One region of the Sinobaca sp. SA16-1 genome, then DNA from elsewhere that is predicted to be linked to it. Evidence: riboswitches for the same ligand, from Rfam matches in the RefSeq annotation. Region 1 holds a riboswitch; the other holds the start of a gene.
What was found. Region 1 has a riboswitch for cobalamin ahead of metE (5-methyltetrahydropteroyltriglutamate--homocysteine S-methyltransferase). Riboswitches for the same ligand answer to the same signal wherever they lie in the genome.
Positions count from the first base shown of each region.

Region 1 (4,215 bases):
GGAGCAGGAACAGGCATTTTGGGAGTAGGTATCGGTGGTTTAATCGTAGGCCTTATTCTAATCTTTTTGGCTAAACGAATATGACCCTGCACTAATACTATTATCTTAAGGCTCTTTGTACCGTTTGGTGCAAAGAGTTTTTTATTATGTTTTTTTAGTATATTAATATATCAAATAACTATATTTATATAGAATGTATAATTTTTCAAGTTCCAAAGGGCCTTTATTAAATTAACAAACATCCATCTAAAAGTCTATTCTTCTTAAAAGATTGCCAATACTTATTTTATATGGAAAAATATAAAAAAACCTTGTATAAATGGTCGCTTAAAAACGGAAAATCAATTACAATAATGATAGCGCTTTATTTTAGACCAGTGTAAATAGTCTGAATTTTTAATATATTAAAAGGAATGATTCCGTTTTACCGTATATTGAGAGGGGGGATGCTTCCTAAAACATTTTCAGCTGAATCTTCATTTTTCTATCTCCCGTCCTGAAGGTCACGGTTTGAACTCAACTACATGTGATAAGAAACTCCTGGAAAGCATAATCGAAAAGAAGGGATGGATTCATATGAACAAAGCAGTTGTTTACCGCGGAAAAGGAAAAGTAGAAATTGAGGATATCGGCTACCCTGACCTGATTCTAAAAGATGGGCCCGGCGTTCCTAAATCAAACGTAGGAAGAAAATGTGAGCATGGAGTCATCCTGAAAGTAGTAACGACCAATATATGTGGAAGCGACCAGCATATGGTCAGAGGCCGTACAACAGCACCGGAAGGGCTGGCGCTCGGCCACGAAATAACCGGTGAGGTTGTGGAAGTAGGCAGAGATGTGGAATTTATTAAAAAAGGTGACCTTTGCTCTGTGCCGTTTAACATTGCGTGCGGAAGGTGCCAGATGTGCAAAGAGCAGAATACGCATGTCTGCCTGAATGTAAATCCGGAACGTCCCGGCGGTGCCTATGGGTATGTAGACATGGGCGGCTGGGTCGGCGGCCAGTCGGAGTACGTCATGGTTCCTTATGCGGACTTCCAGCTGTTGAAATTTCCAGATAAAGACCTGGCAATGGAAAAAATAATGGACCTTACGATGCTGTCGGACATTTTCCCAACCGGTTATCACGGGGTTTATTCAGCGGGAGTACGCACAGGGTCCACTGTATATATCGCAGGCGCCGGCCCTGTAGGACTGGCAGCGGCTCACTCCGCACAGCTTCTCGGAGCTTCTACGGTAATTGTAGGAGACTTAAACGAAGAGCGGCTTGAGCAGGCGAGAAGTTTTGGATGTGAAACCGTTAACCTGCGGAAGCATGATAATCTCGGGGAACAGATCGACCAGATTGTCGGTGAGCCGGTTGTAGACTGCGCAGTGGATGCTGTTGGTTTTGAAGCTTCCGGTCACGGAGAAAACGCCGGAGAACAGCCTGCGATCGTATTGAATACGATTATGGACGTCACAAGAGTGGCAGGCAGACTGGGGATCCCCGGCTTATATGTAACTGAAGATCCAGGTGCCGCAGATGACGATTCAAAGGTCGGCTCCCTAAAAGTGAGAATTGGTCTTGGCTGGGCAAAGGCCCATACGTTTGTCACCGGACAAACACCGGCTATGCAATATCACCGCGACTTAATGAAAGCCATATTGTCCGGGAAAGCTGATATTGCAAAAGCGGTTAATGCTACTTTGATCAGCCTGGATGAAGCTCCCCACGGCTATCAGGATTTTGATAAAGGCGCCGCAAAGAAATTTGTTATTGATCCTCATGGATCCGTCAAACAATAACGAAACATTACAAAAGCAGCAGGTCTTTCCTGCTGCTTTTTGCTGCCAAAAACTAAGTAATTATATCGGAATACTTAATACTAAATATGGACGAATAAATTTATTTTCATTCAATATATGCTATATTTCCGCCTTTTCACAGAAAGTTGAGGCAAACACGCCTTGACATGCTGCTCAGAAAAAAGATATAGTTTGTCTACAACAAAACCATATTAGTGGAAATAGGTGCTCTGATTGTCAATATCAGACTGAAAAGGGAAGACCGGTGCAAAGCCGGCGCGGTCCCGCCACTGTAACAGAAGAGTCACAGTTATTATGTCACTGGGGAGCAGATGCCCCCGGGAAGGCCGGCTGTGATGATGACACTGGAGCCAGGAGACCTGCCTATTTTACCAACACCGATTTTTACCTACGGGAGATAGGACGGGTGTTCCTGAGCGTACCATATACGAGCCAGGAGTATTTCTGCATGCACTCTCCCTTAGTGCACAGTGGAAATACTCTTTTTTTTATGAAATGGACGGATTCGGAACGGATCAGGACTAGTAAAAAAAGGGAGGATATTTTACAAATGAGCACATGGACAACAAGCAGCCTCGGCTATCCGAGGCTTGGAGAGAACAGAGAATGGAAAAAAGCACTGGAATCATTTTGGAAAAAGAACATAACGCACGATGAGTGGAAAGCGGAAATGAAAAGACTTCGCCTGGAATCTCTTGTTAAACAGCAGCAAAGAGGAATCGACTGGATTCCCGTAAATGATTTTACTTACTATGACCAGATGCTTGATATGTCGGTTATGTTTAATATTGTTCCGGAAAGGTTCGGAACGTTCAGCAATGAAATACCCGACAGTGCCTACTTCGCTATGGCGAGAGGGTCAGAACATGCTCAGGCTTCTGAAATGACCAAATGGTTTAACACAAACTATCACTACATTGTCCCTGAAATGGAACATGCCGTGCCCCGCCTGACAAAAAATATGCCGCTTGAAGCGTACCGGCAGGCAAAGCAGGAGCTTGGAATAGAAGGAAAGCCGGTTATAATTGGTCCTGTTACTTTTTTGAAGCTGGCGAAAGGATATGAGGAGAAAAATTTTGGGGAACTGCTTGATCAGCTTCTTCCTTTATATGTTCGGGTCCTGCAGGAGCTGAAGCAGGAAGGCGTGCAATGGGTCCAGATAGATGAGCCTTCGCTCGTAGCTTCTTTTCCTAAAAAGGATATTGTCCACCTGGAGAAAGCCTATCGTCTTTTTGCAGAAGAAGTACCGGGAATTTCTCTTATGCTGCAGACGTATTTCGAAGGTGTGGATCATTACGAAGAGATCACTTCCCTTCCCGTTGCCGGTATAGGACTTGATTTTGTCCATGGGAAAGAAAAGAATACGGAGTCTCTCCGTGTCCATGGGTTTCCTGAAGATAAAGTAGTCGGTGCCGGCATTATTGATGGAAGAAATATTTGGAAAAGCGACGGGGTAAAAAAGAGTGTCGATCTTCAAACGATACAAAACGCTGTATCGGAAGACCGGATTTGGATTCAGCCGTCCTGCAGTCTTCAGCATGTTCCGGTTACCGTTCAGAATGAAACGAAGCTTAATCCTGTACTGCAGGAAGCTCTTTCCTTTGCCGATGAAAAGCTGGACGAAATTAAAAATTTACGGACTGCATTAAAAGAAGGAAACACTGAGCTTCTTCAGAAAAGCCATCGTGCAGTTCAAGCGCTCGCAGAATCAGAATGGAGAACAAAAGCGCTTGAACCTGTTAAAGAAAGCACACCTTCTTCAAGAACGGCAGCCTTCAGCGAACGCCGCACCGTTCAGCAGGAAAAATGGAAGCTTCCCCTGTTCCCTACGACGACAATCGGCAGCTTCCCGCAGACGAAGGAAGTCCGGGTAGCCAGGCAGAATGTGAAAAAAGGAACGATCTCAAAAGCAGAATACGATGCATTTATTAATGAAAAGATTAAAGAATGGGTGGACATTCAAAAAGATATTGGTCTGGATGTTTACGTACACGGAGAATTTGAGCGCAACGACATGGTTGAATTCTTCGGGGGAAAACTGGCTGGCTTTGCATTTACAGCGAACGGCTGGGTGCAGTCCTACGGATCCCGCTGCGTCAAGCCTCCTGTTATCTTTGGAGATGTAGAGTGGACAGAGCCGATGACCGTAAAAGAATCCGAGTACGCCCAGTCCCTGACGGACAAGCCGATGAAAGGCATGCTTACCGGACCGGTTACTATCCTGCAATGGTCTTTCGTTCGTGATGATATGGAAGAGCGCGACGTGACAAACCAGATCGCCGCAGCATTGAGCAAAGAAGTGGAAGCATTGGAGAAAGCCGGGATTGAAATGATTCAAGTGGATGAGCCGGCTATCCGGGAAGGGCTGCCGCTGAAGCACAGCGAGCATGAGCATTACCTGGACTG
Region 1 is NZ_JCAKFL010000004.1:193,705-197,919, reverse strand. Features, by position in the region: gene AC5W2J_RS12775 (hypothetical protein) at 1-84, shown strand, start outside; gene fdhA (formaldehyde dehydrogenase, glutathione-independent) at 577-1,788, shown strand; cobalamin riboswitch at 1,995-2,190, shown strand; gene metE (5-methyltetrahydropteroyltriglutamate--homocysteine S-methyltransferase) at 2,360-4,215, shown strand, end outside.

Region 2 (4,215 bases), on a different contig from region 1:
CTCCCATCCTCTCATCGCTACACTTCCCATGAGCCAGCTGATAATCTGCCTGAGCTCATCTCCTGTTAAAGCAATCATTAACGAGATTAATGATCCTAAAAACGAGCTGAAAATAATGCCGGCTAAAATAATGGTCTCTGTAGAAAGGCTCCGTTCAATCGCTTTAACAAACCCAAGCAGCAGAAGCAGCGTTATCATTCCAAACAATACGCTTACTGCCGGCAGGGTGAAACGTCCCAGACCCGGAATGGAAAGCCCTAAAAACAACACGGTTACCGCTCCCAGGGAGGAACCTGAAGACACTCCGAGAGTGTAAGGATCGGCAAGCGGGTTTTTTAATAATCCTTGAAAGGCAGCGCCTGCAATTGCAAGCCCTGCCCCTACAAGTACCGCTAACAAAACTCTAGGCAGCCTTATTTCTTTAATAATATTAACAAATGTTGTATTAAGGTGAGGCGGAAAGTCCAGTCCGAGCGCCGTGCGCCCGATAATTTCGGCACTGGCTGCAAATGGCACCTGCACGCTTCCAACAGAAACCCCCACTACAATACTTGCTGCTAAAAAGACTAAAGCTGCAATGTATGCCGCTGGTTTATTGTTCTTCAGTGAAGACATCCGGATACACCACTTCTGCCATATGCTGCAGGCCATCTGTCAAACGTGGTCCCGGCCGGCTTACCAGATCACTTTCCAAATCATAAACTTCCTCATTTTCAATGGCAGGCACATTCGACCAGCCATCACGGTTTAAGATGTTTTCGGTGGAATTTTCCACTCTAAATCCGTATGTTGTAACAATAACATCCGGGTTCAGTGCAACAGCATCCTCTTCTGTATAAGGAACCCAGCCTTCTTCTTCGGCGGCTGCATTATCTGCCTGAATGATATCGAGCATTTCATCCATAAACGTATTTTGACCGGTAGTATAGATATTCGGCGGCGCGTCCACTTCTACCCAGACAGTTTTGCGGTCCTCTTCAGAAATCGCAGAGGCTGTTTCTTCAATAGACGCGACATCCTCTTCCATCGTCTCTACCATAGTATCTGCTTCTTCTTGTGTTCCTGTCGCCTGACCGATCATGTTGATCGTATCGTACGTCTCTTCAAATGATGTCGCATCATTTACTACGAGAATTTCCGCTCCGGCGTCTTCCAGCTGATTTAATCCTTCTTCTGCATTTTGAACAGCAGAAGAATCGGCCAAAATAAGATCCGGCTCAAGAGAAAGAACCGTTTCCACATCAAAATCAAGCCCGCCGACACTCTGCTTTTCCTGAGCTTCTTCCGGATACGTATCAAAATCGGTTACTCCGACGATTTGTTCTTCCAGTCCGAGAGCAAACGCAATTTCCGTATTACTTGGAAGCAGGCTGACAATATTTCCCGGCTTTTCTTCGATCGTCATTTCTTCTCCCGTGCCATCGGTTAAAGTGACGGGATACCCTTCCGACTGCTCGGTGCTTTCTTGTTCAGCACTTTCCTGCCCTTGTTCTTCTTCTGTTTCTCCGCCGCAGGCAGCGAGTGCAGCTGCCATTCCCGCCGTCATTGTTAATAAAAACGTTTTTTTCATGTCACATTCCCCCTTGAGTGGTATGTCCTAAAAATCCAGAAAATCAGGAGCCTATTATTGAGCTCTATGTAAGATAATAAGAAAAGCTCTTCCCTAAAGTGGGAAGAGCGGACATACGCCCCTGCTGCATGCAGCGGAAACGTTTTATATCCGGCATCCTCTTATCCCCGAGAGTGCAGCACCGATTACATATATGGCAGGTATCCTGACTTATGCCCAATTCAAAGATCCTTCCCGTTCTTACAGAACAGTGGAGTACTTCTTTGAAAGCTGCACTTACAGTGGCGGGACCGTACCGGCATTTCACCGGTTTCCCTTTTAACGGAAAGAGCATTCTTTCCGACCATATATATTCTATTCTATTCATTTATAAGGACAATCTTCTTTAGTATACATTATCGGTCCTAGATACACAGCAATTATCGGACAAATCCCTTATCCTTTTTTCCGGCAGATAAAAATCTGACGGGGAGATCTGCTCTGATCGTATTCTGCAGCATTGTAATCCCCAAAGAAATACACAGGCTCCAGCTGGTATCGTTCAAGCATACGCCGCAGCTGCTCTTCTTCATAAAGCTTGACCCGTTCCACGTAACGTCTCTCTGCTCCGTCTTCTTTAATCGTAATCTTCTTTTCCACATAATCTCTGCCGGCATGCCTTTCCTGGATAACCGTCATTCCATCTTTTTCCGATTCATCAAATGCAACAATATTTTCACGGATGTACGATGGATTCAAATAATCAAACAAGAACCATCCGCCGGGAAGTAAAGCATCCGCTGCTTTTTGGAACACGAGCTCGTTTTCTTCGTCTTCCAGAAAGTAACCGAAACTGGTAAACACGTTAAAGGCGGCCTCAAATTCCTGTTTGAGCTCAACGGTGCGGATGTCGGCACGCCTGTACTGCACCGGTAAATCATTTGTAAGGTCAATCGCCTTTTTTAAAAGTGCCGGAGAGAGATCAATCCCTGTCACATCGATTCCTTTTCTGCCCAGCCATCTGGCGTGCCTGCCGTTTCCACAGCATAAATCAACAGCCTTCATTCCTTTTTCCATTGGCATGTAGGACATGAGCGACTGCAGTTCTCCAGCCGCTTTTGTTTCATCCCGGTGATCGTATACTTTCAAATAATCTTCCTGAAAATGTTCCTCAAACCAGGCTTTCATTTTTTCCCCTCCTACAGTTCTTCATATTTTTCATTATCCGAAGGGATATAAAAACGAAAGGTCGTTCCCTCGTTCATTCTGCTCTGCGCAGCAATATAGCCGCCGTGTGCTTCTACAATATTCTTGGCGATAGCCAGACCGAGCCCGGTGCCCCCCTTGCTGCGTGTCCGCGCTTTGTCTGCTTTATAGAACCGCTCAAAAATAAATGGCAGGTCCTCTTCCGGTATTCCTGTCCCGTTATCAATAACGGCGGCTGATAAGCCGTCGGCGTCATTCGTCATTTCCAGAAGAACACGGCCTCCTGCTTCTGTATGCCGGATCGCATTATGGACGAGATTTGTTAATACTTGTTCTATTCGATCCGCATCAGCCAGAACAAATGCTTCCTCTCCTTTTACGGAAGACTCCAGCGTCAGCTCTGCTTCTGATGACAGTCCCTGAAACTTCTTTTCCATTTTTTCTGTTAACGTTTTAACATCCATCCACTCTTTTTCCAGATGAAGATAGCCTGCTTCCATCCTGGCCAGATCCAACAGTTCATTGACAAGACGTCCCATACGCAGCGACTCTTCATAAATAATCTGCCCGATTTCTTTTTTCTCTTCTTCTGTTGCAGCAATACCATCTACGATCGCTTCGCTGTAACCCTGCAGCATCGAAATCGGTGTTCTTAGTTCATGGGAAACATTCGCAATAAAGTCTTTGCGCAGTTTATCGTGCTGACGTTCCTCCGTCATATCACGGATAACCGCTACGGCACCCCTGACAAACGTTTCATCATATAAAGGCGTCATTAGTACAGCGTAGCTGCGTCCCTGAACATCGACCTCAGCGAGCTGCTCCTGTTCCATGCCGACCACCTGCTGAAATATTTTTTTCATTTCTTTCGGAAGAGGACTGGTTTTGCCCTCCTGCTGATTTTGATATTCAAGTGCTAAAAGAAATCGGTCTGCCGGCGGATTGGTCAGAACGACTGTACCTTTGCGGTCAATCGTAATTACTCCATCCGCCATGCTGAGCAGAATACGGCTGAGCTGCTCTTTTTCCTGATTGAGTTCCGTAATGTTTTGATTTAATTTCCGCCTCATCCGATTGAAGGCGTTACCAAGCTGGCCGATCTCATCATTGGAAATAACCGGCACTTTCGTTTCGAAATCACCTTTGACAACATCGAGTGCCAACTGCCTCATTTTCCGCAGCGGAGCCGTAATTCTTGTGGATAGAAAAAAAGTAAACACGGTCGTTAAAACGATGGCAATACCTGCCGACAGCAGAATAATCTGCTGCGTTTCGCCCGTAGTGTCTTCAATTACATTAAGCGACTGATATAAAAACAGCGAGCTTTCTTCCCCGTCGTTTGATACGAACGGCACGCCGACTACAAAGATTTCATCTTCTTCCTCTTCGCCGCTTCCAGAAAAGTCGCCATGCATTGTCACGTCTTCACGCTCATTGATCACGCCGGATAAGCGATTGTC
Region 2 is NZ_JCAKFL010000002.1:443,741-447,955, forward strand. Features, by position in the region: gene AC5W2J_RS06305 (FecCD family ABC transporter permease) at 1-615, opposite strand, end outside; gene AC5W2J_RS06310 (ABC transporter substrate-binding protein) at 593-1,570, opposite strand; cobalamin riboswitch at 1,749-1,933, opposite strand; gene AC5W2J_RS06315 (class I SAM-dependent methyltransferase) at 2,006-2,737, opposite strand; gene AC5W2J_RS06320 (ATP-binding protein) at 2,749-4,215, opposite strand, start outside.
Region 2: another riboswitch for cobalamin. It lies ahead of AC5W2J_RS06310 (ABC transporter substrate-binding protein); the one in region 1 lies ahead of metE (5-methyltetrahydropteroyltriglutamate--homocysteine S-methyltransferase).